4 regions of the Desulfofundulus salinus genome follow, and region 2 is predicted to be linked to each of the others. Evidence: riboswitches for the same ligand, from Rfam matches in the RefSeq annotation. Region 2 holds a riboswitch; each other region holds the start of a gene.
The links. A riboswitch is a leader RNA that binds a small molecule or an ion and turns the genes downstream of it on or off. The one in region 2 is predicted to bind cobalamin.

Region 1 (2,197 bases), 610 kb from region 2:
CCTGACGGTCCCAACCGAGGATTTTGCCGTCCAGGGTCAAAAGGACTGTCCCCACCTTTAAACGGTGGTGGACGTACTCCATGGCCCGCTGGCTGGCCCGGCAAGCCAGCTGGTGGTAAACAGACAGGAAATTGTGTTCCGCCAGCAACTCAACCACACTTTCAATGGTGCCGGTTTCCATAATGCTTGCGATCAGATCCCGTTCACCACCCATCAGGGCAACGTGACTGGCCAGGGTTTCCCGCCGGGCGTCGGCAACGCGGCTGTGGGTATGAAAAATGCCGGCGGCTACCTTTAAAAGCTTGCCGTGGTGCCCCCAGAGCAACACGCCGGAGAAGCCTTTTTCCACACAGCTTTCCAGCATAAAACCTACGAAATTGCTCATCTCCACCACGGCTTCGGCGGGAAATCCGTATCCCTCCACCGCTATCCGGGCGCCCATGTGCCCCGGAGTAAGGACGACCTGGTGGAAGCCTGCCGCCCTGGCCATGTCCAGAAGGGGGAGCAGGGAATCCTTAAACGCTTCCTCGGACATGGGCCGGACTATACCCGTAGTTCCCAGGATGGATATACCCCCCACAATCCCCAGGCGGGGGTTCAGGGTGCGCCTGGCTATCAATTCTCCCCCGGGTACGCTGATCATTAGTTCCACTCCCCGTCCGGGAGGGAGAACGGCGGCCACAGCCTCCTTAATCATTTGCCGGGGAACAGGGTTAATGGCGGGCTCGCCTACGGCCAACGCCAGCCCCGGTTTGGTTACCCGCCCTACACCAGGACCTCCGTGAAGGCGAATTCCGTCTGGGGCGGGGCGGGCCTCGACCACAACGGGCAGACCGTGGGTAACGTCGGGATCATCTCCTCCGTCTTTGATCACCACCGCCCTGGTGCCGCCGGCTATTGCCTCTACCTGGTGGATGGGTACCGTTAAGGACTGTCCCATGGGGTTGACCAAAATGACCTGAGCAGGTTTTGTGCCGTGAAAAAGCAACTCCGTGGCAGCCCGGGCAGCCGCAGCGGCACAGGCTCCTGTCGTTATTCCGTTACGTAAAGGCTTAGCCACCTTGTTTCCCCCTGAAAAAAACACGCCCGGCAAAAGTAGGGGCGTGTGGAGAGTCTTTACGCCTGCTATCTTTCGCGCGAAGATAGAAAGGCCTACCACTGGCTTTACCCTTTAGGAAAGGGCATGTTCCAGTGAAAGGGGCAGGCAGGTCTCCTGGCTCCCGGATCTTTGGATGCCCGCGCCTTCCCGGTCCAGCACTCACCAGTGACATCGGTTAAACCATGCTGTTATATTTTCACTGCTGAACAAGCATACCATCGGATGTAGCAGCTCATCAGTGAGTGCTGGGCCAGTGGCACTTTGCGGGTTCCTCCCCGGTTACAGTGGCGGGACCGCGCCGGCTTAAACAGGATCCACCTGCTCCCCGGTCTTCCCTATTATCCCCTTTGAGGACCTGCCCCGCATATATTTAGTTTTTAACCTTCCCGGAGCCTTTCCCTGCGCTGGACCATGCGAATGTCATCTTCAACCGGTAACCGGTAAGGCCAGCACATCTGGCAAATACGGGAAGTGGTTCTTTCTCCTAAATATTCGCCCAAATCTTCCAGGCTGATGTTGGTGGTAATGATTACGGGGAGGCGATGGTTGACGCGGTAATTTAAGATCGAATAAAGTTTATTTTTGGTCCACTCGGTATAATTATGGGCACCCAGATCGTCTAAAAACAAAAGGGGTACTTCCCTTGCGGCATCCATGAGATCCTTTTCCGAATAATCTCCACCCTGGCGGTTCTGGTCATAAGTTGAACGCAGGCGGTCCAGCAAGTCCGGTACGACCACAAACAGTAGGAGCACTTCTGCTTCCAACAGGGCGTTGGCTATGCAGGCGGCCAGGAATGTCTTTCCACTGCCTACTGGGCCGGTAATCAACAAACCGTCAATATGCCGGTCGTTTTTAAAATTATTCACGAAGTCCTGGGCTGCCTGGAAAGTACGCCGGGCCGACTCATAATAGGTCAGCTTGCGTTCCGCATCTACTCGCAATCGCGAGTAATACTTAAAGTTAAATTTGTCAAAGGTGTGGTAACGCAAGCCTTCCGGTAACCCTGCTTCTTTAAAACGGTTGACCAGTGCCCTCTGCTTGTTACACGGGCAGGGAACTGCTACATTGTTTTTAATCACCACACCCCGATCTTCA
Region 2 (2,197 bases):
GCTTTCATGGTTTTCTTGTTTTTCCCCGGTGCGAGGCCAACCGTAAGGATAGGCAGCGTCTTTCCAACTTTCGAGGGTCTAAGCTAAACCTTGGCATTAGCTTTTAACCCTATACCTGTTTGCCGGACGGGATCCCCGGTAAACGGGTCCGACTCCTTCTCAACGGGTATGCAGGGGTCTGGTCAACCCTGCATGCTGTACCTCCTTTCGTCCTGGCATGTGGGGCCTGGTCACCCCCACATGCCCCGCTCTTTTTTTAGTCCCGTTCTCATGTTACGCGAAGGGCTTGAACTCTGACGCCGGGGTCTTCGTGGTTTTTTCAACTAAATAGTGCGAAACGGGGTGTCCTGCTTCCCTGGTGGGGGCAGGCTGAAAAGGGAAGCCGGTGCAAATCCGGCGCGGTCCCGCCACTGTGAGGGGAAGGGCCCCACATTATGTCACTGTCCAGCACTCAGTAAAATTTTCTGCTTTGATAGAAACTGGTTACTGCTACGAATAAGGATACGGCGAAGGGAACCATAACATGGCTGAGTGCTGGATGGGAAGACGTGGAGTTCCGATGAACCCGAGCCAGGAGACCTGCCCCGTTTTATCTACCATGCTGCCTACGCGGATAGGGAGGTGGTAAGCCAGTACTTTGCCTTACCCCGCTTTTCGGCAGCGGGGTTTTCAATTTTATATAGTTTTAAATCCTGGTGCCACCAGGCAGAAGAGGTTCCTGGAGCAGGTGGATTATAGCCTTTTGCTCAGAAATTTTTAGAGGAGTTGATTTGGCCATGTATCCTAAATATGGGAGAATTTTGTCTATCTTTTTCCTAATTTTTTTAATAATCCTCCTCGCCGGTTGTAGCGCGGAGAAGGTCAGGCCGGGGGAAAAGGTTAGTCTGCAGTATGCCACTGGCTTTAGCATCGAAAATCTACCTGCCGGCTGCAAAAAGGTAACTGACGGCGACGGGAGAGAGTTGCTATTGGTACCCCGGGGCAAAAAGCCGCCCGCGGGTTACGGGAACCTTCCGGTTTTCTATACTCCTGTACAAAAGGTAGTTGTTGGCTCGACCACCCAGGCCGCCCTCCTCAGGCCGCTCGGGGTGCTGGGTACCATTGCCGGGGTAACCACGGAGAAAAAAGACTGGTACATTGACGAAGTAACGAAAGGAATGGAAAAGGGGCGGGTTGCTTTCCTGGGCAAGAACAGTGCCCCGGACTATGAAAAAATCAAGGCCCTTTCCCCGGATGTAGTTTTTACCTACACGCACGTCATGGGCGGAACGGAGTTTGCCCAGAAGTTAAACGAACTGGGCATCCCCTACGCCGTGGATAACGAGTGGCTGGAGTCTCATCCTTTGGGCAGGGTGGAATGGGTGAAGTTCCTGGCCGCCTTTTACAACAAAGAAAAGGAGGCAGATGATTACTTCCGCCAGGTGGTCGCTAACGTCGAGCAGGTGGCCAGGAAGGTACCTGCCGGGACAAGGCCCAAGGTCCTCTGGGGGAGCATCTTTAAGGGCAAAGTATACGTACCTGCCGGCAACTCTTACGTGGCCAGGATGATTGAAATGGCCGGAGGCGATTACGTCTTCAAGGACCTTGGCGGTTCGGCTACGGGCAATGCCAATATCACCCTGGAGGAATTTTATGCCAGAGGCAAGGATGCAGATATTTTCATTATACCTTTCAGCCCCCAGTCAACCGGCATCACCTCCATTGCCAAACTTCTAGAACAAGCACCGGTCCTGGCAGATATCAAGCCGGTAAAAGAAAAAAGAATCTGGTGTGCTCAGCCCTGGTACTATCAATCAATGGATAAAACAGACGAGCAAATTGAGGACCTGGCTGCTATGTTTTACCCTGTTTCCTGGTCTGGTTACCAACCCAGGCATTTTATGAGTTTGCCGGATAAGTAAGTGTTGCACCACCGGGACCCGGCCTGCCGGGTCCCGGTAATCAGGGAGATGAGTGAAGGTGTTTTTCAAGGAAAAGACAGGCCGATATTATATCTTTATCATTATTTTTGCCTTCTTGGTGGGGGCCCTGTTTCTCTTAAATCTCAGTTTAGGCTCAGTACCCGTACCGCTAAAAGAGGTCTACCGGGTCGTCCTGCACCAGCCTGTTGATAATACCACCTTTCAAGCGGTGATCTGGAAGATTCGTCTTCCCCGCTCCCTGGCCACCCTTTTTGGCGGGGCGGCTTTGGCCACTG
Region 3 (2,197 bases), 140 kb from region 2:
ACCCGCCGCCGATCCTCTTCCGGAAGCAATTCCAGCGTGCCAACCACCGCGGCCAGGGCGCCACCCTTGTCTATATCGGCGGTAAGAAGCACCGGGGCCTCCGCCAGCCGGGCCACCCGCATGTTCACAATTTCCGTAGCCTGGAGGTTGACCTCTGCCGGGCTTCCGGCACCCTCTATGGCCACAATCTCATAACGGCGGCGCAGCCGATCAAGGGCCTGGCATATAATTTCCCATGCCTTTTGGGCATAGCCGTTATGATATTCCCGGGCGGAATGGTTTCCTACCGGCCGGCCCAGGACAATCACCTGGGAGGAGGCCTGTCCCGTGGGCTTGAGCAAAATGGGGTTCATGTCCACATGCGGCTCTACCCCGGCAGCCTCGGCCTGCACCACCTGAGCCCGGCCCATTTCACCCCCATCCCGGGTTACAAAAGAGTTCAGGGCCATGTTCTGGGACTTAAACGGAGCCACACGGTAGCCATCCTGGTAAAAGATGCGACAAAGGGCGGCCACCAGGACACTTTTGCCCACGTGTGAAGCGGTTCCCTGCACCATAATGGTCCTGGCCAGCATGAAAGACCCTCCTTTTTGAGTATCCGTACTAAATAAAACAAGGATGCTTCAAAGCCCCTCGGTCGTAAAGAAACCCCGGCGCGCGGCGCGGTTTTTAACCGCCAGGGACTTTACTTCTACCGGCAGACCGGCCACCACCAGGTAAACCTCCTCCGCCTCTTGAGCCAGGAGCTGGTTTACCCGCCCCGCCACATCGCGAAACGAACGGCCAAGGGCATTGTCCGGTACCAGGCCCAATCCTACCTCATTGGCTACCATAATTACCCGGGCCGGCGAAGCGGCCGCAGTCCTGCCCAATTGCCGGGCCTGTTCCAGGATGAAACTTTCTTTATCTTCCGCCGTACCGCCGGAGGCGGGCAGACTTTCGTCCAGCAAGAGATTGGTCACCCACATGGTCAAACAGTCAATTAAAAGGACGTCTGCCTTTCTTTCGTATTCCCTGATAACCCTTTCCAGCTGGTGCGTTTCTTCTACAGCAAGCCAGCCGGCAGGGCGGCGCCGGCGGTGATTAACGATCCGGCGGACCATTTCGTCGTCGCCGGCGGCTGCCGTAGCGACATAAACAACCCTTGAACCGGAAGAAGCGGCCAGTTCTTCGGCAAAATTGCTCTTGCCACTCCTGGCTCCGCCAAGAACAAGCACCAGAGCCATAACAACACCCCTTAAAACAAAAACCCCAGCCTTCGAAAGACCGGGGAAACTTGTGCCAGGCCAGTCCCTAGCCCCGAACATACGCCAAGCCCCTTTTCTCACGAAGGGGTCAAAGGCACCCGCAGGCAGGTATCCTGGCTCCCGGATCATCACCTGCCCTACGCCTTCCCTGGCGGTGGCATTGCAGGGCTGCTTCCCGGTTACAGTGGCGGAGACCGCTCAGGAGTTTCACCTGATTCCCTATTCTCCCCGTTGGGGCACCTGCGGGCCAGGAAAATTATTTTGTTGGCTAATTCGCTATTTTAAAAGAAAATCCTCTTCACAGTTAAAATTTTTCTACGTATTCTTTTACGCGCTGGATCAATTCTTCGATCAGATGGGGCAGGGGTTCGGCACGCAATCCCACCAGTTCCACAGATCCCCGCACCAGGGGCAACAAAATTTTTTTTGCCGGGCTCGCGGCGAGGGCCGCGGCCATGGCCGGTGTTAACTCCCCCATCATGGCGTGGGGGAAAAGAATGCTTACCGGACCCACGATCAGGTCTACCCGGGGCGCATTGTAGATTACCGCATTTTCGCCGGTGGCTCCCTCGTTAGCACCGGCCCGGAGCATCACCGAAGTAGCCAGGGCATTGGTTCCCAGGGCCAAAATATCCACATCCTCGGGCAATTCCCGGCGCAACCTTTCCATGATATGCTTGCCAATACCGCCACCCTGCCCGTCCACTACAGCAATACGCATAATATTCGCTCCTAAACCTTTAGTTTTAAACACAACTTAAACGGGGCTTGTCCCCGCTTACACCGGTGCTTCACGTAAGATGTACACCCCGGCCCGCTGCGGACCGGATCCCGCCGGCGCTGCGAAGGCGGTATGAAACCGGTTTAACCGCCGCGAGAATCCGGTTGCCTCGCTTCAACAGAATCCCGGGACAGGTAATCCTTAAGTCTCGATTCCAGCTCTAGGATTT
Region 4 (2,197 bases), 1.0 Mb from region 2:
CAGGAAATGGGCTCCTTTAAAGCCCGTCTCAATAAAGAGGGAGAACTGGATATTGTCCCCGGAAATTAATGCAATCAGGGAAGGTGATGGGTTTGCGCGAGGCTATTTTAATGGTCGCTCAATTGATGGCCCTGTCGGCCCGGACCGCTCCCAAGGGGCTCGGCCAGGATTATGTGGGTACCCGGGTGCTGTCGGGAGAAGAGCTCTCCCGGCTGGCTGATGAAATGGAACGCTTTGGAAGGGAGCGGGGCAAGGTTAATTTCGACCGTGATGCCGATAATGTACGCCGCTCCGATGCAGTATTGCTCATTTCCCTGACGGAAAACAAGCCTTTAGGTTTAAATTGCGGAGCCTGCGGTTACAGCCGGTGTGAGGATTTACAAAGCCACGAAGGACCGGAGTTTCCTGGACCTCTGTGCGCCTGGCGTCTTTTAGATGTGGGTATTGCCCTGGGATCGGCGGTCAAAACGGCCAGCCTCTTTAACGCCGACAACCGGATCATGTACCGGGTGGGTACGGTGGCCCGCCAGATGGGTTTACTCCAGGGTCCCATTGTGGTGGGTATTCCCATTTCTGCTACAGGCAAGAACATTTATTTTGATCGCCCGGTAAAGTGATACCGGTAAATTTTAATTTCAGATTCATGGCAGGAAAAATATCCGGGCACGTAGAACTAACAACTACATCAACAGGCAAATATTAAACATCAGCAGGTGCCCCCGTTTTTAACCGGGGGAGAATAGGGAATCAGGTGAAAATCCTGAGCGGTCCCGCCACTGTGATCGGGGAGCAACCTCCAACGGTATAAGCCACTGGCAAGGCACTCACTGATGAGCTGCTGAAGTATCCCCAGTTATTCAGCCGGTTGGCTGGGTAGCGAGCGACTTGAGCCGAGTATTAGTTTGGCCCGCGAGGCTCACCGGAGCGAACGAGGGCCAAAACCGGCTAGGTTGGAAAGTGGGGATAACTCACTGATGAGCTGATACATGCGATGGCACTTGTTTCAGCAATGGAAATGTAACAGCATGGTTTAATCATATCACTGGTGAGTGCTGGCTGGGAAGGCGGTTGGTTGTGAGGAACCGGAGCCAGGAGACCTGCCTGCTGATTCTTTCACCGCTGGATGATGGTAAAGTCCACGGCCTTGTTCGGGCTGTGGACTTTTTAATTTAATCTGAACTTTAACACGTGGGAGGTTGATCGTTTTGCTGCTGGAAAAGACCATTGCCGAAGTGGGAACGCTATACCTGGAGCCCATGGCTGAAGCCAAAAAACGGCTGGACAGTCTGATCAAGCCACCTGGCAGCCTGGGCCGGCTGGAGGAGCTGGCCGTCCAACTGGCCGGTATTACCGGCAACCCCCGCCCCGTGGTTGGCGACCGGGTGATTATCATTATGGCCGGGGATCACGGTGTGGTGGCCGAGGGAGTGAGTGTGGCGCCCCAGGAGATCACCCACCAGCAGATTCCGGCTTTCCTTTCGGGGGTGGCCGGTATCGGCGTGCTGGGGCGGCTGGCCGGCGCCCGCCTGGTAGTGGTGGACGTGGGAGTAGCGGTGCCGGTAGATTACCCCGGTGTGCTTAACCGGAAAGTGCGTCCCGGGACGGGGAACATTGCCCGCGGCCCGGCCATGACCCGGGAGGAAGCGGTACGGTCGGTGGAAGTGGGTATTGAGGTTGTCCAGGGGGAGATCGACCGGGGAGCCACTTTGATTGGCCTTGGCGATATGGGCATCGGAAACACCACTCCCAGCAGCGCCATTGCCGCGGTGCTGGGTGGTTATACCCCCGAGGAGGTTACCGGCAGGGGCACCCTGGTCAACGACCAGGTTCTGCGCCAGAAGATAAAAGTGGTAGCCATGGCGCTGGAAGTGAACCGGCCCGATCCAGCAGACGCTCTGGACGTGCTGGCCAAAGTGGGTGGGCTGGAGATTGGCGGCCTGGCCGGGGTTATTCTGGGGGCAGCCGCCCGGCGGGTGCCCGTGGTCATCGACGGCTTTATTACCACTGCGGCGGCCATGGTGGCGGTTGCCCTGCAGCCCCGGGTGAAGGAATTTATGATTGCTTCTCATCTTTCCGGCGAACAGGGCCATCGTTTGATGCTGGAGTATTTAGGACTGGTACCCATGCTTTACCTGAACATGCGCCTGGGTGAAGGAACCGGTGCGGCCCTGGCCATGCACCTGGTGGAGGCGGCCTG

Region 1: it holds a riboswitch for cobalamin, as region 2 does, so the genes downstream of both, cbiD (cobalt-precorrin-5B (C(1))-methyltransferase CbiD) here and D7024_RS06225 (ABC transporter substrate-binding protein) in region 2, are expected to answer to the same signal.
Region 3: it holds a riboswitch for cobalamin, as region 2 does, so the genes downstream of both, cobU (bifunctional adenosylcobinamide kinase/adenosylcobinamide-phosphate guanylyltransferase) here and D7024_RS06225 (ABC transporter substrate-binding protein) in region 2, are expected to answer to the same signal.
Region 4: it holds a riboswitch for cobalamin, as region 2 does, so the genes downstream of both, cobT (nicotinate-nucleotide--dimethylbenzimidazole phosphoribosyltransferase) here and D7024_RS06225 (ABC transporter substrate-binding protein) in region 2, are expected to answer to the same signal.

Annotation. Positions count from the first base shown of each region.
Region 1 is NZ_RBWE01000001.1:1,820,333-1,822,529, reverse strand. It holds gene cbiD (cobalt-precorrin-5B (C(1))-methyltransferase CbiD) at 1-1,060, opposite strand, end outside; cobalamin riboswitch at 1,187-1,473, opposite strand; gene D7024_RS09285 (ATP-binding protein) at 1,477-2,197, opposite strand, start outside.
Region 2 is NZ_RBWE01000001.1:1,215,064-1,217,260, forward strand. It holds cobalamin riboswitch at 324-601, shown strand; gene D7024_RS06225 (ABC transporter substrate-binding protein) at 801-1,901, shown strand; gene D7024_RS06230 (FecCD family ABC transporter permease) at 1,960-2,197, shown strand, end outside.
Region 3 is NZ_RBWE01000001.1:1,070,095-1,072,291, reverse strand. It holds gene D7024_RS05570 (cobyric acid synthase) at 1-575, opposite strand, end outside; gene cobU (bifunctional adenosylcobinamide kinase/adenosylcobinamide-phosphate guanylyltransferase) at 624-1,226, opposite strand; cobalamin riboswitch at 1,334-1,506, opposite strand; gene D7024_RS05560 (DUF3842 family protein) at 1,552-1,968, opposite strand; gene D7024_RS05555 (translation initiation factor 2) at 2,112-2,197, opposite strand, start outside.
Region 4 is NZ_RBWE01000001.1:2,232,794-2,234,990, reverse strand. It holds gene D7024_RS11460 (flagellar assembly protein A) at 1-69, shown strand, start outside; gene D7024_RS11455 (ferredoxin domain-containing protein) at 87-617, shown strand; cobalamin riboswitch at 694-846, shown strand; gene cobT (nicotinate-nucleotide--dimethylbenzimidazole phosphoribosyltransferase) at 1,206-2,197, shown strand, end outside.